4 regions of the Streptomyces platensis genome follow, and region 2 is predicted to be linked to each of the others. Evidence: riboswitches for the same ligand, from Rfam matches in the RefSeq annotation. Region 2 holds a riboswitch; each other region holds the start of a gene.
The links. Region 2 has a riboswitch for cobalamin ahead of metE (5-methyltetrahydropteroyltriglutamate--homocysteine S-methyltransferase). Riboswitches for the same ligand answer to the same signal wherever they lie in the genome.

Region 1 (5,314 bases), 4.7 Mb from region 2:
GGCACTTCGGGGCCCTCCTCCACGAGGGTGCCGAGGGTCCGCTCCACGCCCGCCGCGCGCTCCGGGCCCGCGCCGTCGTCCTGGTCGAGGATCAGCACGATGGCTTTGTTGGTGGCCGGGGACTTCTTCATCCGGCGCACCGCGCGGGTCAGCGCCTCCTCCATCGCGGCGCCGTGGTCGACGAGTTCGCCGCCCGCGATCCGGTTCAGCGCGGCCCGGCCCGGTGCCGGGTCGGCGCTGCCGGGCCGGACGAGCTCGCGCACCGCGTCGGCGTCGGTGGGGTGCGCACGGTCCGGGAAGGCCCACAGGCCGTAGGTGTGGCGTGCGCCGACCATCTCCAGGACGCGCCCGGCCGCGCGCACGGCGGTCGGCAGCCGGCCGCCGTCGGCCATGGAGGTGGAGGTGTCGAGGAGGATCAGCACCTGGCTGGACTTCTGGGCCTTGTCGTAGCCGTCCAGCACCTGGGACACCTGGTCCGGGCCCGCTGTGAAGGCGACGGTGGGGGCGAGGAGGCTGATGTCCGCGCGGCTGTCGAGCAGCGGTGAGCCCGCTCCCGGGCCGGTGCCGTGCACACCGCGGTAGCCCTGGGCGGTGAGGGTGCGCTGGCCGCCGTCCGCGGCGCGCAGCCAGGTCGCGAAGCCCGCCACGGCGGCCTGCCGTGGGGTGGCGTCCCTGGTGCCGTGCCAGTCGACCCGGATCAGGGGGTGGTCGAGGGCGGGGACGTGCCGGGGGTAGTAGGCGACGTAGCGGTCGCGGAGCGGGAGCGGGGCGTCCAGGGCCGGGCAACTGCCGGTGGCCCGGCCGAGGTTGTAGTCGGCGAGGGACTTCTCCGAGACCAGGGGCGCGGACCGGGTACGGTCGACGGAGCCGGCGGCGTCCGCGTCGGGGCGCAGCGAACACAGCAGTTCGGTGCTGCCCGCGTACTGGCTGCCGGGGGCGGACAGCCGCTCCTCGGCGTGCCGGGCGAGGGTGAGGTCGGGCGCGCCGGAGGAGGCGGCGTCCGAGCCGTCGTGGGCGAGGTAGAGGCCGAGGGTGTGCAGCAGTCCGGTGCCGGAGAGCACCGGGCTCGGGCGCAGCAGCCGGAGGTCGCGGTGGGTGCGGTCGGTGCCGGTGAGCAGTTCCCGCCAGGAGGCGCCGGCCGGTTCGACGTCGTCCAGCCGGCGGTGTGCCGGGATGCCGACGACCAGCGGCGTGTAGGCGACCGGGGCGCTGTAGTGCAGGGTCGCCGGGGAGCCCTTGGCGGGCATCCCGCGGCGGGCCTCGTAGTAGTCGGCGGTGGATTCGGGGATCCAGATGTCGGGCTGGGGTCCGGGCCGGTAGAGGGGGTCGATGCCCTTGTCGTCCGGCCCGTCCTTGCCGGTGCCGTGGGCCTCGCCCTGCCAGCGGCCGGCGGCGGCGAAGCCCTGGTCGACCTGGTCCTTGGCGGCGGAGTAGACGGTGATCTGGGCGCGCCGGCAGCCGTCGGGGAGGTCGCCCTCACCGCTGAGGGGCCGGGTGTTGGCGGCGGACATCTCGTAGTCGAAGGCCGCCTGGCGCAGCGCGGGTTCGGCCTCGGGGGTGGTGAGCAGCCGCAGTTCGAGGGCGGGCGGGCAGGCTACGGCCGCGCCCGGGAGGTTCAGCAGGACGATGCCCGCGGTGGCCGGTACGGCGATGATCGCCAGCACCATCAGGATCCGGAACCAGTGCCGGAAGGAGGTGTTCAGCCGGCGCCGTAAGCGGATCCGCAGCGGGGTGGGCGGCCGGATCCCGGGGGTGGCGAAGGACAGGATGACGTCGTCGACGGTGTTCTGCTTGGCCGAGCGGGGCTCCCAGACGTCGCCCATCGGGGTCCGCTCGCCGGCCAGTTGGGCCCGCAGCTCCCGGACGAGGTCCTCGAAGGTGACGAACCGCTTGCCGGGGATGCCCTGTTCCAGGATCTGCCGCAGGGCGCGGGTGAAGACACTGCCGCCGGTGGGCTCCTCGCCGCTGAAGATCCGGCGGTTGGGCTGTGCGGCCATCAGCAGCGAGGTGGGGGTGCGGCAGGCGTGGAAGGCCTCCCCGGCGTTGCCGGCGTAACAGCACTCCAGGACGATCACGATCCGGTCGGCCCGCGCGTTGTCCAGGTAGGACAGCACCGTGTCCTGCCAGGAGACGGTTTTGTGCCGCCGTTCCGAGGCACCGACCATGAGCTGGAGATTGCCGCCGTCCCGCCCCACCCGGCCGTGGCCGGAGAAGTACACCAGCAGCAGCCCGCGGGCCTCCTGGGTGACGGCGTCCAGGGCCTGTTCGACCTCCCAGGGCTCCTGGGGCCGGCAGATGACGACCTCGCCCTTGGTGAAGAGGTCGGTGCCGGGGGCCAGCAGGACGCGTTCGAGTTCCCCGGGGTTGTCCCGCACCGCGGGCAGCGGCCGCAGATGCCGGTAGTCGTCGACGCAGATCAGCAGCGCCCGGTTGACCTTGCCCCGTGCGTCGTATTCGGACATCCGGCTCAGTCCCCGGCGGTGCTGGTGCCCCCGCTCGCCGGGCTGCCGGGATCGGGGCGTTCGGGGGCCGCGGCGCCCGGTCCCGGCTCGCCCAGTGCGCGCAGTTCGCCGTCCCCGCCGCCGACCGCCACGGCGGGCCGTTCGCCGGTGTCGCGTTCCTCCCTGCGGCGGCGCAGCCACTCGCGCAGGGCGATACCCATGCTCTTGGTGATCTCGGCGGCGACCGCGCCGACCACGACCAGGATCAGGTCGTCGACGCCGATGGCCATGTCGCCGGGGCCGTCGTCGCGCTCCCCCGCCGGCCTCAGTTCCCACTCGTGCGACCGCCGGTTCAGCCAGGGCTCGCGCTCCAGCCACGCCTTGAGGTCCTCGACGTCCTGCTCAGGATTGTTCGTGCCCGTGATCCTGATACGGATCTCATGTCGGTCAGCGCGCTGCGGCATCCCCCGGCCCCCTTCCGGCGGCCCCTTCGCCGCCGTGCACCAGATAGTGACGCGGGATCAGGTGTGCGGGCAACCGTCCGTGACCCCTCAGCCACGCTGTGGCGTGCACCACAGCGCCTGCCACAGGGCAGCGTCGCAGGTCAAGGGTGAGTTGACGGCGTTCGCGGGGCGTGGTGGACTGCCGGAGCCAATCGGCGACAGCAGAGGAAGTCCGGTGCGAATCCGGCGCGGTCCCGCCACTGTCACCGGGGAGCGTTCCTCCAGCGAAGGCCACGGTCCGCCTCGCATACGTCGGATGACGTACGCGGGACTGGAAGGCCGGAGGACACGCCGATCCGGGAGCCAGGAGACTCTGGTCGCCGTCACGTCGAGCCAGGGCGCGGACCCTGAGTGAGGACATACCGCCATGCCCGGCCGCCCCTTGAGATCTCCACTGCCCGCTGCCGCAGGGCTCCTTCGGGCCCGGGCGGGACGTCACGGACGCGCCCGCACGGCGGTCTGACCCGATGCGCGGCGAACACGCGGGATATGTGTACGGCGCGGCCCTCGGCTTTCTCGGCGACCTGATCGCGGCGGATCCGCGGCGCGGCCATCCGGTGGCCGCGTTCGGCCGGGCCGCGGGTGCCGTCGAGCGCCGGCTGTGGCGCGACCACCGCGGTTACGGGGCGGCTCATGCCGTGCTGTGTGCGGGCGGGGCCGCCGCCGGTGCCGCGCTGCTGCAGCGCGCCGTGCGGGGCGGCGCTCCCGCTGCTCCGCTGTCGCTCCGTGGTGGCGCCGGGATCGCGCTGACCGCGGCGACGGTCTGGGCCGTGCTGGGCGGCACCTCGCTGGGCCGGGAGGCGCGGGCCGTCGGCGGGGCGCTGACGGCGGGTGATCTGGACGTGGCACGGGAGCGGCTGCCGCATCTGTGCGGGCGCGATCCGCAGGCGCTGGACGGGCCGCAGATGGCCCGTGCGGTGGTGGAGTCCGTCGCCGAGAACACCTCCGACGCGGTGGTCGGCGCCCTGGTATGGGGCGCGTTGGGCGGAGTGCCCGGCCTGGTGGCGTTCCGCGCGGTGAACACCCTGGACGCGATGGTGGGGCACAAGTCGCCGCGCTACCGCCGTTTCGGCTGGGCCGCGGCCCGGCTCGACGATCTCGCCGGCTGGCCCGGCTCCCGGCTGACCGCCGCGCTGACCGTGCTCGCGGGCCCCGACCGGCGCGGTGCGCTGCGGGCCTGGCGGGCGGACGGCGGTGCGCATCCGAGCCCCAACGCGGGCCCGGTGGAGGCGTCGTTCGCGGGTGCGCTGGGCGTACGGCTGGGCGGCAGGCTGGCGTACGGCGGGCGGGTGGAGGACCGTCCGGTGCTCAACGGCGCGGCGCCGCCGGTGGCGGTGCCGGACATCGAACGGGCGGTGCGGCTCTCCCGCAGGGTGAACGTGCTGGCACTGGTGACGACGGTGGCGGCGCGGGCGGCGGTCGGCGCTGCGCGGGCGGCGGCGGCTCGGAGAGCGGCGGCTCGGGGAGCGGTGACTGCGGCGGCTCGGGGGGCCGGGGGGCGCGGGCGGGTGGCGGGCTCGGTCCGCGGGCGTGAGGCGGGGCCGGTATGAGGCCGTCCGTTTTTTCCCCGCCGCCCACCCCCCTTCGGGGGGTGGGCGGGTGTAGTGACCCGGAGCGGGTGGGCGGGTGTAGTGACCCGAAGCGCAGGAGGAGGACCCGGTGAACGGGCGGTTGAAGGCAGCCGGCGGGGTGGTCGGCGGTGGCCTGTTGGTGGCCGGGACGACGTCCGACGCCGGTAAGAGCGTGGTGACGGCCGGGATCTGCCGCTGGCTGGTCCGGCAGGGCGTCCGGGTGGCGCCCTTCAAGGCACAGAACATGTCGCTGAATTCGTTCGTCACGCGCGAGGGCGCGGAGATCGGACGGGCCCAGGCGATGCAGGCCGCCGCGGCGCGGGTGGAGCCGACCGCGCTGATGAACCCCGTCCTGCTCAAGCCGGGCAGTGACCGCAGCAGCCAGGTGGTGCTGCTGGGGAAGCCGGTGGGCGAGCTCAGCGCCCGGGGGTACTTCGGGGGGACGTCCCCAGGGGAGGCGCAGTACGCGGGCCGCCGGGAGCAGTTGCTCGGGACGGTGACCGACTGCCTCCAGGAGCTGCGGCGTACCCATGACGCGGTGATCTGTGAGGGCGCCGGCAGTCCCGCCGAGATCAATCTGCGGCGTACCGACATCGTGAACATGGGCCTCGCACGGGCCGCCCGTATCCCGGCGGTGGTGGTCGGTGACATCGACCGCGGCGGGGTGTTCGCCTCGTTCTTCGGCACCACCGCTCTGCTGTCCAAGGAGGACCAGGCGCTGATCGCGGGGTACATGGTCAACAAGTTCCGGGGCGATGTGACGCTGCTGGAGCCGGGCCTTGCGATGCTGCGCGGCCTC
Region 2 (5,314 bases):
GCGACGGCTACTTCGACCGGCTCAAGGCCGATGTGAAGGCCGACAAGCTGCCTCAGATCTCCTGGGTCGCCGCCCCCGAGGCCTTCTCCGAGCACCCCAACTGGCCCTCGAACTACGGCGCCTGGTACGTCTCCCAGGTGCTGGACGCGCTCACCTCCAACCCCGAGGTGTGGAGCAAGACCGCGCTGTTCATCACCTACGACGAGAACGACGGCTACTTCGACCACGTCCTGCCGCCCTTCCCGCCGGCCTCCGCCGACCAGGGTCTGTCGACCGTGGACACCGCGCTGGACAGCTTCGGCGGCAACGCCAAGTACTCCGCGGGTCCCTACGGCCTCGGCCAGCGCGTCCCGATGCTCGTCGTCTCTCCCTGGAGCACCGGCGGCTTCGTCTGCTCCGAGGTCTTCGACCACACCTCCATCATCCGCTTCATGGAGCGTCGCTTCGGCGTCCACGAGCCCAACATCTCGCCCTGGCGGCGCGCCATCTGCGGCGACCTGACCTCTGCCTTCGACTTCGGGCTGGAGAACACCAAGCCGGCCGCGCTGCCCGCCACCGACGGCTTCCAGCCGCCGGACAAGGAGCGGCACGACAGCTATGTGCCGAAGCCGCCGGCCAACCCCGTGCTGCCCAAGCAGGAGCCGGGCTCCCGCCCCGCCCGCCCGCTGCCGTACGAGCCGCTCGTCGACGGGTCCGCGACCCCCTCCACCGGCCGCTTCACCCTCACCTTCAAGAGCGGCGACAAGGCCGGCGCCTGCTTCACCGTCACCGCGGGCAACCGCACCGACGGCCCCTGGACATACACCACGGAGGCCGGCAAGAAGATCTCCGACACCTGGAACACGTCCTACTCCAAGGACGTCTACGACCTGTCCGTCTACGGCCCGAACGGCTTCCTGCGCACCTTCAAGGGCAACGGCAAGAAGACCGGGCCCGAGGTGACCGCCCGCCATGACAAGACGGCCGGCCGCGTCGAACTGACCCTGACCAACCCCGGCAAGACCGACTGCCATCTCACCGTCACCCAGGCCTACGGCGGCCCCGCCGAGACCTACCCGGTCCGGGCGGGCGCCACCGTCAAGAAGTCGATCGACCTGCGGGCCAGCAAGCGCTGGTACGACCTGTCGGTCACCTCCGACACCGACCCCGCCTTCCTGCGCCGGTTCGCCGGCCATGTGGAGACCGGCGAGCCGGGCGTGAGCGACCCGGCGATCATCACGGGCTGAGCCGCCCACGACGGGCCGGGACCGGCACCCCCACGGGTGCCGGCCTCGGCCCGCACGCTCTCAGGAAGCTCCGCCGGGCAGACCGCCGCGGATCTCCCGGGCCGCGGTGACCAGGTTCTCCACGGCCTCCCGCACCTCGGGCCAGCCGCGGGTCTTCAGACCGCAGTCCGGGTTGACCCACAGCCGTTCGGCGGGAATCGCGGCAAGTCCCTTGCGCAGCAAGGCCGTTGCCGCGGTCACGTCCGGGACGCGCGGCGAGTGGATGTCATAGACCCCGGGTCCCACCTCGCGCGGATAGCCGGCCGTGGCGAGCTCCGAGGCGACCTGCATATGGGAGCGGGCCGCCTCCAGGCTGATGACATCGGCGTCGAGGTCCTCGATGGCCCGGAGGATGTCACCGAACTCCGCGTAGCACATATGGGTGTGGATCTGGGTGTCCGGACGGACCCCGCCGGTGGTGAGGCGGAACGCCTCGGTGGCCCAGGCCAGGTACGCGGCGTGGCCGGCCGCGCGCAGCGGCAGCGTCTCGCGCAGGGCGGGCTCATCGACCTGGATGACCGAGGTGCCCGCCGCCTCCAGGGCGTTCACCTCGTCGCGCAGCGCGAGCGCCACCTGGCGGGCGGTGTCGCCCAGCGGCTGGTCGTCGCGGACGAAGGACCAGGCGAGCATGGTGACCGGGCCGGTGAGCATGCCCTTGACCGGCCGCTCGGTCAGCGACTGGGCATAGCGGGTCCAGCGCACCGTCATCGGCTCGGGACGGGAGATGTCCCCGGCCAGGATCGGCGGCCGGACATAGCGGGTCCCATAGGACTGCACCCAGCCGTGCTGGGTGGCGAGGTAGCCGGTCAGCTGCTCGGCGAAGTACTGGACCATGTCGTTGCGTTCCGGTTCGCCGTGCACCAGGACGTCGATCCCGGCCTTCTCCTGGAAGGCGAGCACCTCACGGATCTCCGCCGAGATCCGCTCCTCGTACCCCTCGGTGTCCAGCCGTCCGGCCCGCAGATCGGCCCGCGCCGTGCGCAGTCCGGCGGTCTGCGGGAACGAGCCGATCGTGGTGGTCGGCAGCAGCGGCAGCCGGAGGTGCGCACGCTGGGCGGCGGACCGCTCGGCGTACGGCTGGGAACGGCGGCCGTCGGCGTCGGTGACGGCCGCGGCGCGGGCGCGCACCGCCGGGTCATGGGTGAGCGTCGAGCCCGCCCGGGAGGCCAGGTCCGCGCGGTTGGCGGCGAGTTCGGCCGCGATGGCGCCGGTGCCCCGGGCCAGACCGCGCGCCAGTGTCACGATCTCCGTGGTCTTCTGCCGGGCGAAGGCCAGCCAGCGGACGATCTGCGGGTCGATGTCCCGCTCGGCCCCGGTGTCCAGTGGGACGTGCAGCAGCGAGCAGGAGGACGACACATCGACCTGCTCGGCCAGCCCGAGCAGTGTGCCCAGGGTCGCCAGCGACTGCTCGTAGTGGTTGATCCACACATTGCGGCCGTTGACGACACCGGCGACCAGCCGCTTGCCGGGCAGCCCGCCGACCGCCGCGAGATCCTGGAGGTTGCCGGCCGCGGGCCCGGTGAAGTCCAGGGCCAGGCCCTCGACGGGTGCCTTGGCCAGCACCGGCAGTGCCTCGCCCAGCCGGTCGAAGTACGAGGCGACCAGCAGTTGCGGGCGGTCGGTGAGCGTACCGAGGTCCCGGTAGGCGCGGGCCGCGGCGTTCAGCGCGGCGGGGGAGCGGTCCTGGACCAGTGCCGGCTCGTCCAGCTGCACCCAGCGGGCGCCGGCCGCCCGCAGATCGGCGAGCACCTCGGCGTAGACGGGCAGCAGCCGGTCGAGCAGTGTCAGCGGATCGAAGCCGGCCGCGACGCCGGGTGCGGGCTTGGCCAGCAGGAGGTAGGTGACCGGCCCGACGAGGACCGGCCGGGCGGCGAGCCCGAGGCCCCGTGCCTCCGTCAGCTGGGCGACCTGCTCGGAGGAGTCCGCGGCGAAGACCGTGTCCGGCCCCAACTCCGGTACGAGATAGTGGTAGTTGGTGTCAAACCACTTGGTCATTTCCAGTGGCGCCACGTCCTGGGTGCCGCGGGCCATGGCGAAATAGCCGTCCAGCCCGTCGACAGCCACCGCGGCGCGGTGCCGCGCCGGGATCGCGCCGACCATCACGCTGGTGTCCAGGACGTGGTCGTAGTACGAGAAGTCGCCGGTCGGCACCTCATGGACGCCGGCCGCGGCGAGCTGCTGCCAATTGCCGCGGCGGAGATCGGCGGCGGTGGCGCGGAGCGCGTCGGCGTCGACGCGGCCCTTCCAGTAGCCCTCGATGGCCTTCTTCAGTTCACGGTTCGGCCCCTGACGGGGGTAGCCGTGCACGGTCGCTCGTGCTGCCGCGGCTGCGGACCTGCTGGTCACGGAACTCTCCTTCGCGAGTCTGTCTCCATGGACCACGGGACGGGTCGAGGGCGCGAAGGGACGGCAAACCCGGCGGGGCCCGGCGCTCTGCCGCCGGCCGTGCCCGCCTGAGTGTCCGCCGACCCGCCCTCGAGGTCACCGAGATCACCCCGCGCACCGGTCGCGCGGGGGCACTGGCAGGTCTTCGGACTCGCGGGCACATCCGCCGAAGGCGGACATCTACTGGCCGTCGCTTCCCAGACCCGGCCGGGCCCAGTGCGTATGACGGCGGTCGTTCCCACTCACCGCTGCGGGGCAGTCCCGGAATTCCACCGGGTTCCCTCTTGCGACGCGCCTGCCTGGCGGGCAGGGCGAACCAGTTGCACCGGCCACCCTAGGCGCTGCCGCCCGGATCGGACACCGCGACCGGACCTCCCGCAGGTGACATGGGCCACCGCCGGGGCCACCACGCGCCCCCGCCCGCGGTGCCGTGGCTTGCCCTGGAGTGCACTCCAGCTCCTAGCGTGGGCGTACGACCTACAGCTGTCGCTGAACGGCTGTCGCTGAACGAAGGGAACCTCGTGCGCTACACACTGTTCGGCAGGACCGGTCTGCGGGTGAGTGAGCTGAGTCTGGGCGCCATGACCATGGGCGACGACGGGGGCCCGGGCGGCGCCAAGGACACCAGCGGCCGGATCCTGGACGCCTACGCGGACGCGGGCGGCAACTTCATCGACACCGCGAACAACTACACCGGCGGCACCTCCGAGCGGATCCTCGGTGAGCTGCTGGAAGGCCGCCGGGACCGCTTCGTTCTGGCGAGCAAATACACCTGTGCGACCCACAAGGGCGATGTGAACGCGGCGGGCAACCACCGTAAGAACCTGGTCCGGTCGGTGGAGGCGAGCCTGGACCGGCTGCGGACCGACCATCTCGATGTGCTGTGGGTGCACGCCCGGGACAACTTCACGCCGGTGGAGGAGGTCATGCGGGCGCTCGATGACCTGGTGCGCTCGGGCAAGGTCCTCTACATCGGCGTGTCCGACTGGCCCGCCTGGGAGATCGCGCAGGCCAACACCCTTGCCGAGCTGCGCGGCTGGACCGCGTTCGCGGGCTCACAGCTGCGCTACAACCTGCTGGAGCGGACGCCGGAGCGGGAACTGCTGCCGCAGGCCCGTGCCTTCGATCTGGCCGTGCTGGCCTGGGCGCCGCTCGCGGCCGGCAAGCTCACCGGCAAGTACCGCCGCGGGGAGACCGGCCGGCTGGCCGCCGTGGACGACGGCGGCACCCCGGACCACCGCGAGGAGGAGACCCTCACCGCGGTGCTGGAGGTCGCCGAGCAGGGCGGCTGGAGCCCCGCGCAGGTGGCCCTGGCATGGCTGCGCAGCCGGCCCGGCAACATCATTCCGATCGTCGCCGCCACCAAGGAGAGCCAGCTGCGCGACAATCTCGGCGCCGTCGATGTCACCCTGGACGCCGACGCGCTGGACCGGCTCGACCGGACCAGCGCGGTGCCGCTGGGCTTCCCGCACGACTTCCTGCGGCAGCCGGGCATCATCGAGAACGTCTACGGCGACCGCTGGGCCGAGATCGAGGACCGGCGCTCCACCTACCGCCGTACGGCGAGCGAGATCCGCTGACCCGACGCCCCTATGACGGACGCCGCCGCCTGAACAGTCAGGCGGCGGCGTCCGTTTCGTTCAGCGCGGGGGTGCCGGCCGGGT
Region 3 (5,314 bases), 1.0 Mb from region 2:
CACGGACTGACCCACGACCCGCGCCGGGCGGAGCGCGTTCCGCCCGGCCTTCCCGCTGCCCTGCCACGCCCGGAAGGGCAGCGGCGCAGGTCGCGGCCGGGTGGATTCTTGATACCGATATGCGGACAGCTAGTGACGCGTACCACTGCCCTGCCATAGATTTCCAGCCGATCGCACAGGAGACAGCCAGGGGACGGAGCCACGGTCATGACCCAGTCAGCCGCATCACCGGTTCGCAGACAGGTCGTCACGCCCACGCGTGTGGTGGCCGGGCTCTGCCTGATCGCTCCGTTCGTGGCGATGCTGTGGGTGAGCTCGTACGCCAAAATCGAGCCGACCCTCATCGGGATCCCGTTCTTCTACTGGTACCAGATGCTGTGGGTGCTGATCTCGACCGCGCTCACCATGCTCGCCTACAAGCTCGTGCAGCGTGAGCAGCGCGCCCGCAAGGGCGGTGCGGACCAGTGACTCCCACGAGCGCGCTCGCCGCTTCCCAGACCCAGGGCGTCAACGGCGTCGCCCTGGCCGTCTTCATCTTCTTCTTCCTGGCCGTGACGGTCATGGGCTTCCTGGCCGCCCGCTGGCGCAAGGCCGAGCAGTCCGCCAACCTCGACGAATGGGGGCTGGGCGGCCGCAGTTTCGGCACCTGGGTGACGTGGTTCCTGCTGGGCGGGGACCTCTACACCGCCTACACGTTCGTGGCCGTCCCGGCGGCGATCTACGCGGCGGGCGCGGCCGGATTCTTCGCCGTGCCGTACACGATCCTGGTCTACCCCCTCATCTTCACGTTCCTCCCCCGCCTGTGGTCGGTCTCGCACAAGCACGGCTACGTCACCACCTCCGACTTCGTCCGCGGCCGCTTCGGCTCCAAGGCCCTGTCGCTGGCCGTGGCGCTCACCGGCATCCTGGCCACGATGCCGTACATCGCCCTCCAACTGGTCGGCATCCAGGCCGTCCTGGACGTGATGGGCATCGGCGGCGGGGAGAACACCAACTGGTTCGTCAAGGACCTGCCGCTGCTGATCGCGTTCGCCGTGCTGGCCGCGTACACCTACTCCTCGGGGCTGCGGGCGCCGGCGCTGATCGCGTTCGTCAAGGACGGGCTGATCTACCTCGTCATCGTGGTGGCGATCATCTACATCCCGATCAAGCTGGGCGGCTTCGACTCGATCTTCGACTCGGCCGGCAAGGCGCTGGCCCAGCCCGGTGCCGTCCCCGGCAAGCCGCGCGGTGAGCTGGTCAGCGGCCCCAACGCCCAGTGGGCGTACGCCACCCTGGCGCTCGGCTCGGCGCTGGCGCTCTTCATGTATCCGCACTCGATCACCGCGACGCTGTCCTCGCGCAGCCGCAATGTGATCCGCCGCAACACCACCATCCTGCCGCTGTACTCCCTCATGCTGGGTCTGCTGGCGCTGCTCGGCTTCATGGCGATCAAGGCCGGCACGGACATCCAGGGCAACCCGCAGCTGGCCATCCCGCAGCTCTTCGAGGACATGTTCCCGAGCTGGTTCTCCGGCGTGGCGTTCGCCGCGATCGGTATCGGCGCGCTGGTGCCCGCGGCCATCATGTCGATCGCCGCGGCCAACCTCTTCACCCGCAACGTCTACAAGGACTTCCTCAAGCCGGACGCCACGCCCGAGCAGGAACACAAGGTCGCCAAGCTGGTCTCGCTGCTGGTGAAGGTCGGCGCGCTGGTCTTCGTCCTCACCATGGACAAGACCGTCGCGATCAACTTCCAGCTGCTGGGCGGCATCTGGATCCTCCAGACCATGCCGTCCCTGGTCGGCGGCCTCTTCACCCGCTGGTTCCACCGCTGGGCGCTGCTGGCCGGCTGGGCGGTCGGCATGCTCTACGGCACGCTCGCGGCCTACGGCGTCGCCAGCCCGACCCAGAAGCACTTCGGCGGCTCCAGCAAGGAGATCCCCGGTATCGGTGAGATCGGCTACATCGGTCTGACCGCCTTCGTCCTGAACGTCGTGGTCACCGTCGTCCTGACCTTCGCCCTCAAGGCCGCCAAGGCCCCCGAGGGCATCGACGAGACCAGCCCCGCCGACTACACGGCGGACGCCGGTGACACGGGCGTCGCCGCCGAACTGCCCCCCGCCACGGCGGAGGCACCGGCCGGGCACTGAGCCAAGCCCGCCACCGGGCCGTCGCATCCCTCCCGGGGACGCGGCGGCCCGTTGCTGTGCGGGCGGGTCAGTTCACCCAGTCCTTCAGCTGCTCGGTTTCGAGCGTGATGCCGACGGGGTCGGGGAGGTGCAGCGTTTTGCCGAACGGCACGGTGTGGACGGTCTCGTAGCGGCCGTCATCGGGTTCGCTGTGGACGACCATCCGGCACTCCTGGCGGTCGATCAACAGATAGAGCGGGATACCGGTCTTCGCGTACGCGAGGGGCTTCTCCACGCGGTCGCGCTGGTCGGTGTCCGAGTCGTGCGAGGTGACTTCGACGACCATGAGCACCGGGTCGGGGTCTGCCCATTCCCCCTGGCCCACAAAGGCGTCGCACGGCACGAGGGAGGCGTCCGGACGGAGGCGGCCCTTTCGGTAAGTCTCCGCCTTCAGGCCCTGGTTCGGATCGAGGAAGAGCTCCGGCCTGTGCTGCATGCAGATGCGAAGCAGCCACTGGATGATGCGTCCGTGATCCCCGTCCGGCGTCGCCTTGCTCTTGACCTTCCCGTCGATGAGTTCCAACCGCGCGCCTTCTTCCAGGCGGGCGAGTATCCGGGCGGCCTCTTCGAAATGCTCGGTCTCCATGATGTGCGGACGGTCGGCGAGCGCGGTCATGAGGCCTTCTCCTTCTTCCACGGGACGGAACAGGAACGCGCCTCCGACGATAGCCGAGGCCACTGACAGACACTGTGTGATCACTCACGACACACTAGATGTGGGGGTGCACTTGAGGGGCCACCCCCACATGTATGCTCGTCCTCGCTGTCGCCGCAGGGGAATCCGGTGGGAATCCGGAACTGTCCCGCAACGGTGTAGGAGCGCGCTCGGCCGGGCGGATACCGGCCCTGGGCGCGTGCCCGTGTAGTCCGAGGACCTGCCGACGGTACGTCCGCACCGCAAGGGGTGCGGTCGTCGATACGTCCGGGCCCCGAGGGTTGGGCCGGTGGACGCCGCGTGGTGTGCCCGCGCACCCCTGCCGTCACGGGGTGCCGCATGCTCGCGTGCGCCCGTCGCGCCCGCCCCTCCCGGCCCCGCCGAGTGAGGGAGAGCATCGCGTGACCATCGCGCCAACGGAGCCCGCGTCAGACGCCGAGGCCGTGCCGCCCGTGGTGGCCACGCCTCCCGGTACCGCCGACGGCGGTCCGGGCGAGGACGGGCCGGGTGTCGCCCTGCTGCGCACCCTGACCCAGCTGACCGAGGACCTGACCGCGACCGACCCCGGCAAGGTGGCCGCCGCCGCCCTGCGCGGCCGGCACGCCGGCTCCGACGAGGCCGAACTGCGGTCGCTGGCCACCGATGCCGCGGCCGGTCTGATCGGTGACGAGCCGCAGTACTCCAAGCTCGCGGCGCGGCTGCTCACCCTCGCGATCTCGGAGGAGGCGGCCGGACAGGGGGCGGTCGCCTTCTCCGCCTCCGTCGAGGTCGGCCACCGCGAGGGGCTGATCGCCGACGAGACCGCGGAGTTCGTCCGGGCGCACGCCGCCCGGCTGGACGCGCTGGTCGACCGGGCGCTGGCCGACGGCGCCGACGACCGCTTCGGGTACTTCGGTCTGCGCACCCTGCACTCGCGCTACCTGCTGCGGCACCCCACCACCCGTCAGGTCATCGAGACCCCGCAGCACTTCCTGCTGCGGGTGGCCTGCGGCCTCGCCGAGGACCACAGCGAGCGTGCGCTGGACGACGTGGCGGAGCTCTACCGCCTCACCAGCTCGCTGTCCTACCTGCCCTCCTCCCCCACCCTGTTCAACTCCGGCACCCGCCACCCGCAGATGTCGTCCTGCTATCTGCTGGACTCCCCGCTGGACGAGCTGGACTCGATCTACGACCGCTACCACCAGGTCGCCCGGCTCTCCAAGCACGCCGGCGGCATCGGCCTCTCGTACTCCCGCATCCGCGCCCGCGGTTCGCTGATCCGCGGCACCAACGGGCACTCCAACGGCATCGTGCCGTTCCTGCGCACCCTGGACGCCTCGGTCGCGGCCGTGAACCAGGGCGGCCGGCGCAAGGGCGCGGCCTGCGTCTATCTGGAGACCTGGCACGCGGACATCGAGGAGTTCCTGGAGCTGCGCGACAACACCGGTGAGGAGGCGCGCCGTACGCACAACCTGAACATCGCGCACTGGATCCCGGACGAGTTCATGCGCCGGGTGGAGGCGGACGCCGACTGGTCGCTGTTCTCGCCGTCGGACGCCCCGGAGCTGGTGGACCTGTGGGGCGACGAGTTCGACGCCGCCTACCGGAAGCTGGAGGCCGACGGCCGGGCGCTCAAGCAGATCCCGGCCCGGGTGCTGTACTCCCGCATGATGCGCACCCTGGCGCAGACCGGCAACGGCTGGATGACGTTCAAGGACGCCGCCAACCGCACCGCCAACCAGACCGCCGAGCCGGGCCAGGTCGTGCACTCGTCCAACCTGTGCACGGAGATCCTGGAGGTGACGAACGACGGGGAGACCGCGGTCTGCAACCTGGGGTCGGTCAACCTCGCCGCGCACCTGGGTGACCACGGTGAGATGGACTGGGAGCGGCTGGACGCGACCGTCCGCACGGCCGTCACCTTCCTCGACCGCGTGGTGGACATCAACTTCTACCCGACCGAGCAGGCCGGGACGTCCAACTCCCGCTGGCGCCCGGTGGGTCTGGGCCTGATGGGCCTCCAGGACGTCTTCTTCCGGTTGCGGCTGCCCTTCGACTCGCCCGAGGCGCAGGAGCTGTCGACCCGTATCTCCGAGCGGATCATGCTCGCCGCCTACGAGGCGTCCGCCGACCTCGCCGAGCGGCACGGGCCGCACCCGGCGTGGTCCGCGACCCGCACCGCCCGCGGCGTGTTGCACCCGGACCACTACCCGAACGCCGAGCCCCGCTGGGCGGACCGCTGGGCGGCGCTGCGCACCCGTATCGCCGCCACCGGGATGCGCAACTCGCTGCTGCTGGCCATCGCGCCGACCGCCACCATCGCCTCCATCGCGGGCGTGTACGAGTGCATCGAGCCGCAGGTCTCCAACCTCTTCAAGCGCGAGACGCTGTCCGGTGAGTTCCTCCAGGTCAACGCGTATCTGATCGAGGAGCTCAAGGCGCTGGGGCTGTGGGACGCGCGGACCCGGGACGCGCTGCGCGAGGCCAACGGCTCGGTGCAGGACGTCGA
Region 4 (5,314 bases), 4.2 Mb from region 2:
TCTCGATGCCGTGGTCGACCTCGGCCGTCCACACCGAGCCGGAGAGCCCGTAGTCGGAGTCGTTGGCGATCCGTACCGCCTCCGCCTCGTCGTCGTACGGCAGCAGACAGATGACCGGGCCGAAGATCTCCTCACGGGCGATCCGCATGGAGTTGGCGACCTCGCCGAAGAGGGTCGGTTCGACGTACCAGCCCGTGGTCTGTCCCTTGGGGCGGCCGCCGCCGGTCAGCACCTTGGCGCCCTCCTGCTGTCCGAGCGCGATGTAGTCCAGCGAGCGCTGCTGCTGACGGCGGGCGACCAGCGGGCCGACTTCGGTGGCCGGATCCAGCGGGTCGCCGACGGTGAGCGCCGAGGCCGCCGCGGTGAACCGCTCGGCGATCTCGTCATAGTGGCTGCGCGGGGCGAGGATCCGCGTCTGGGCCACACACGCCTGGCCGTTGATCATCCAGGCGAACGGCACGATACCGGCCACCGCCGCGTCCAGATCCGCGTCCGGCAGGATCACCGCCGCGGACTTGCCGCCGAGCTCCAGCGTGACCCGGCTGAGGTTGCGGGCCGCGACCTCCATGACCCGCTTGCCGGCCGCCACCGAGCCGGTGAACGACACCTTGTCCACGCCGGGGTGCCCGACCAGGTACTCGCTCACCTCGCGGTCCGCCGGCAGGATCGACAGCACCCCCGCCGGCAGCCCGGCCTCCGTCGCGATCTCCGCGAGCAGATACGCGTCCAGCGGGGTCTCCGGTGACACCTTCAGCACCACCGAGCAGCCGGCCAGCAGCGCCGGCGCGAGCTTGGCGGCGGCGGTGAACTGCGGGACGTTCCACGGCACCACGGCCGCGACCACCCCGGCCGGTTCCCGCCGCACCAGCAGCGGGCCCAGCACCCCGCCCCGCCGCTCCTCGAACGGGAAGTCGCGGGCCACCGTGAGCGCCGCGTCCCACACCAGCATCGCGGCCAGCGACTGCACCATGACGCCGGAGGTGAACGGGGTGCCGTTCTCCGCGCTGATGACCCTGGCGATCTCCTCGCTGCGGGCCGCGAAGGCGTCCTTGATACGGGTCACCACCGCGATCCGGTCCGCCAGCGGGGCGTTCGCCCACACCCCGGACGCGAAGGACGTACGGGCCGTGGCCACCGCACGGTCGACATCGGCCCGCGAGGCGTGCGGCACCCGGCCGATGACCTGTTCGGTGTGCGGCGAGACGACCTCGATCGTGTCCCGGCCGGCCGGATCGACCCACTCACCGCCTATGTAGAGCTTTCCGTGCTCGACGAGGTCGCTCATCGCTGCCGCCTCCTGCGGGTCGGCCGCCTGTCCGGCGGTCCCTGCCGGTTCGCTGTCGTTGCCGGTTCGCTGTCGTTGCCGGCTCGCTGCTGTTGCCGAGGTGCCTCGGGCGCGGTTGCTGACGAGGCATCAGGCCACTCACTTCAGGAACTGATACCAGTTCTACTTGGAGGAGTCCACGACACCGACCGAATCCCAACTCGCCCTGCCGGACCGGATACTTCAAGCCGCTTTGAAACCAGTTCTAGTTATAGTGAGGCCGGGTACCGGGTGTATGCCACACCGAGAGGGGACCGGGATGACCGCGCAGGTGACCGACCACAAGGGCGGGGTGTGGAGCATCGCCGTTCCCATCCCGGACAACCCCCTCGGCCACACCCTCGTCCACCTCCTGGAGACCGACCGCGGGCCGGTGCTCATCGACACCGGCTGGGACGACCCGGATTCCTGGGACACCCTCGTCGCCGGCGTCACCGCCTGCGGGTTCGCCCTCACCGACCTGCACGGCGTCCTGATCACCCATCACCACCCCGACCACCACGGTCTGTCCGCCAAGGTCCGGGAGGCCTCCGGCGCCTGGATCGCGATGCACGCCGCCGACACCGCGGTGGTCCGCCGCACCCGCGCGGCCGAACCGGGCCAGTGGCTCGATTACCTGCTCGCCAAGCTCACGGCGGCGGGCGCACCGGACGACCATCTGGCGCCCCTGCGGAAGGCCCGCGCCACAGGGAACGGCCGGAAACTGCCCGGTCGGCAGGCCGCGCTGCCGGACCGCGGCATCGACCCCGGCGAACTTCTCGACCTGCCGGGACGCCGGGTACGCGCCATCTGGACGCCCGGCCACACCCCCGGCCATGTGTGCCTCCACCTGGAGGAGGAGCACCCCTCGGCGCGGACGCCCGGCTTCGGCCGGCTGTTCTCCGGCGACCACCTCCTGCCCGGCATCACCCCGCACATCGGCCTGTACGAGGCCCCGGACGCGGAGGGGAGTCCGCCCGGCCCGCACGGCATGGAGAGCTCCGGGGAGGACGCCGACCCCTTGGGCGACTATCTCGACTCCCTCGAACGCGTCGCCCGGCTCGCCCCCGCCGAGGTACTGCCCGCCCACCAGCACGCCTTCACCGACGCCGGCGGCCGGGTGCGCGATCTCATCGCCCACCACGAAGAGCGGCTGGCCCAGCTCAAAACCCTGCTCCAGGAACCGCGCACCGTCTGGCAGCTCGCCATGGCCATGGAGTGGAACCGCCCGTGGGAGCAGATCCCTTACGGCTCCCGCAATATCGCTGTCTCGGAGGCCGAGGCCCATCTGCGCCGTCTGGTGAAGCAGGGGCGTGCGGAGTGGGTGCCGGGGTCGGATCCGGTGCGGTATCAGGCGGTGTGAGGGGGCGGCCTTCTCGCGTTGCCGCTGTCCCGGTTGGTCCGGCTTGTTGCCGCTGTGTGCCGGGGGCCGCGGGCGGGAGGGGAGTCCGGGGCGCGGTCGGGGGCACGGTCGGGGCACGGTCGGCCGGTGGGCAGCCGGTTCGGTGACCGGCTTCCGGTCCGCTCGTGCCCGGATCCCATCCGTCCCGCCGGTACGAGGCTCCCGTCCGTCCCGCCCGTGCCTGGATCCCGCCCGTGCCCGGCGCCGGGGCGCCCGCCCCGTGCGCGGCTCGCGCGCCGCTCCGCCCGGCTCGTGCCGGATTTTGTCGGCTCGTACGTGCGAGCGAGCGCCCGTCGGGTGCCGGTTAAGGTGTGCGGGACAACTTCATCCGTACCCGATCGGGGGAAGCCGGTGGAAATCCGGCGCTGACCCGCAACCGTGAGGACGGCCCGCCCGTACCGCGCCGACTGGCCGGAAGGACGGCCGTACGAGCCGGAGCACCCGAGGGGGCACGACCAAGGCTCCCGCCACCGGAACCGTCCGCCACAGGGACGGCCGGTGCGCGGCACCGTCGAGGTATACGGAGCTGAGCCCGGTGCCACCGCGTCCGCGATCCAAGGGGATCGTCGCGCGGGCGGTCGGCCGAGCGCGGCTGCGTCCATCGCCGCGACCCGACCCGAGAGGCACCGACCCGATGGCCCCCATGGCTTCCATGGCTCACCAGGCCCCCCTGACGCACCCCGTCGCCTTCCTGGCGCGCCGCGCCGCCACGGCGCTGGCGGCCGTGGCGGTGCTGGGCGCGGCCGCTGCCCCCGCCGCGTACGCCGACGCCGCCGACGCGTCCGCGTCCCCCAAGAAGCTGCCGGACGGCCTGTACGGCACCAAGGATCCGCAGTACGACGGGGTGTGGCGGCAGTCGCTCGCGCTGCTGGCGCAGGACACGGTGGGGGTGCGGCCGGCCGCGTCCGGTGTGCGCTGGCTGGTCGGGCAGCAGTGCGCCGACGGCGCGTTCACCGCCTTCCGCGCCGAGCCCGGCAAGCCCTGTGACGCCAAGACCATGCGGGACACCAACCAGACGGCCGCCGCGGTGCAGGCGCTGGCCGCGCTCGGCGGGCACAGCGACACCGTGAAGAAGGCCGTGGGCTGGCTGAAGTCGGTGCAGAACGACGACGGCGGCTGGAGCTCGATGCCCGGTTCGCCCAGCGACGCCAACTCCACGTCCGTGGTCATCGGCGCACTCGCGGCGGCGGGCGAGAAGCCGCAGTCGGTGACCTCGAAGAAGGGCGGCAAGACCCCGTACGACGGGCTGCTCACCTTCCAGCTGGGCTGTGACGCGAAGGAGGGCGAGCGCGGCGCGTTCACCTTCCAGCTCAAGGGTGCCGCCCCGAACGCCGACGCCACCGCGGCGGCCGCGACCGGAGCGCTCGGCAAGGGCTTTGTCGTGGCGCCCGCGGACCAGCGGTCGGACACCCCGGTGAAGCCACTGAGCTGCAAGGACGGCGGGGACGCGAAGAAGGACGATCCGGAGCGGGCCGCGGCGGGCGGTGGCGCCTACCTCGTCGCGCAGCTCGACAAGAACGGGCAGCATCTGCTCTCCGCGATGCCGGGCGCCGAGAAGCAGCCCGATGTCGGCAACACCGCCGACGCTGTCGTGGCGCTGGCGGCCGGCGGGCACGGTGCCGCTGCCGCGAAGCCGCTGAAGTGGCTGGAAAAGAACGCCACGGACTGGGCCAAGCAGAACGGGCCCGCCGCGTACGCCCAGCTGGTGCTGGCCGCGCACGCCACCGGCACCGACCCGCGCTCCTTCGGCGGCACCGACCTGGTGGCCGCGCTCAACGCCACCGGCCCCAAGCCGGCCGCCGCGGCGCAGAAGGACACCAGGGACGCCGACGACGCCGCGGACGGTGGCGGCATCGGGGTGTGGTGGGTCATCGGCGTCGGCCTCGCCATCGGCGCCGGTATCGGGTTCCTGCTGAGCAGCCGTAAGAAGAATCAGCTCTGATGCGGCGTACCAGGATCGCCGGCGCCGTGCTGCTGGCCGGTACGGTCACCGGCCTGGCAGCCGGGCCCGCGCAGGCGCAGGAGTACCGCTACTGGTCGTTCTGGGACGGCAAGGGCGGCTCCTGGGCGTATGCCACCGAGGGGCCGGCCACCCAGCGGCCGGCCGACGGCGCGGTCGAGGGCTTCCGCTTCACCGTCGGCGCGGACTCCGCCGGGGCCGGTAAGCCGCGCCCGGCCGCCGACTTCGACGCGATCTGCCGCGACACCCCGGCCAAGGACGGCCGCAAGCGGATCGGCATCGTGCTGGACTTCGGCACCGCGGCGGACGCGCCCGGCGGCGAGCGGCCGCCGAAGGCCAGGACGGAGTGTGCGCAGGTGCCGGAGGACGCCTCGGCGGGCGAGGCGCTGGCGGCGGTCGCCCGGCCGCTGCGCTACGACGCCAACGCCTTGCTGTGTGCCATCGCCGGCTACCCGAAGGCGGGATGCGCGGAGGCGGTGAACGGGTCGAAGGACGGGGCGAAGGGGTCCGCGTCCTCCGCTGCGCCGTCCGCGGGAGCGGCGGAGGACCGTGCCGACGGGGACGGCGGGGGCGGTGGAAGCGGCGACGGCGGGCCGTCCGCCGGACTGCTCGGCGGGGCCGCGGCCGTCGTGGCCCTGGGTGCGGCAGC

Region 1: linked by a shared signal. The riboswitch ahead of CP981_RS09305 (cobalamin biosynthesis protein) and the one ahead of metE (5-methyltetrahydropteroyltriglutamate--homocysteine S-methyltransferase) in region 2 are both predicted to bind cobalamin.
Region 3: linked by a shared signal. The riboswitch ahead of CP981_RS26000 (ribonucleoside-diphosphate reductase subunit alpha) and the one ahead of metE (5-methyltetrahydropteroyltriglutamate--homocysteine S-methyltransferase) in region 2 are both predicted to bind cobalamin.
Region 4: linked by a shared signal. The riboswitch ahead of CP981_RS11755 (SCO2321 family membrane protein) and the one ahead of metE (5-methyltetrahydropteroyltriglutamate--homocysteine S-methyltransferase) in region 2 are both predicted to bind cobalamin.

Annotation. Positions count from the first base shown of each region.
Region 1 is NZ_CP023691.1:2,142,974-2,148,287, forward strand. It holds gene CP981_RS09295 (caspase family protein) at 1-2,462, opposite strand, end outside; gene CP981_RS09300 (hypothetical protein) at 2,468-2,905, opposite strand; cobalamin riboswitch at 3,109-3,258, shown strand; gene CP981_RS09305 (cobalamin biosynthesis protein) at 3,412-4,494, shown strand; gene CP981_RS09310 (cobyric acid synthase) at 4,604-5,314, shown strand, end outside.
Region 2 is NZ_CP023691.1:6,876,986-6,882,299, forward strand. It holds gene CP981_RS30355 (phosphocholine-specific phospholipase C) at 1-1,226, shown strand, start outside; gene metE (5-methyltetrahydropteroyltriglutamate--homocysteine S-methyltransferase) at 1,287-3,611, opposite strand; cobalamin riboswitch at 3,784-3,971, opposite strand; gene CP981_RS30365 (aldo/keto reductase) at 4,172-5,230, shown strand; gene CP981_RS30370 (L,D-transpeptidase) at 5,314-5,314, opposite strand, start outside.
Region 3 is NZ_CP023691.1:5,842,182-5,847,495, reverse strand. It holds gene CP981_RS26020 (GntR family transcriptional regulator) at 1-10, shown strand, start outside; gene CP981_RS26015 (DUF3311 domain-containing protein) at 208-468, shown strand; gene mctP (monocarboxylate uptake permease MctP) at 465-2,132, shown strand; gene CP981_RS26005 (Uma2 family endonuclease) at 2,200-2,787, opposite strand; cobalamin riboswitch at 2,916-3,068, shown strand; gene CP981_RS26000 (ribonucleoside-diphosphate reductase subunit alpha) at 3,228-5,314, shown strand, end outside.
Region 4 is NZ_CP023691.1:2,697,160-2,702,473, forward strand. It holds gene CP981_RS11745 (aldehyde dehydrogenase) at 1-1,285, opposite strand, end outside; gene CP981_RS11750 (Strvi_7410 family MBL fold metallo-hydrolase) at 1,584-2,666, shown strand; cobalamin riboswitch at 2,996-3,116, shown strand; gene CP981_RS11755 (SCO2321 family membrane protein) at 3,340-4,647, shown strand; gene CP981_RS11760 (SCO2322 family protein) at 4,647-5,314, shown strand, end outside.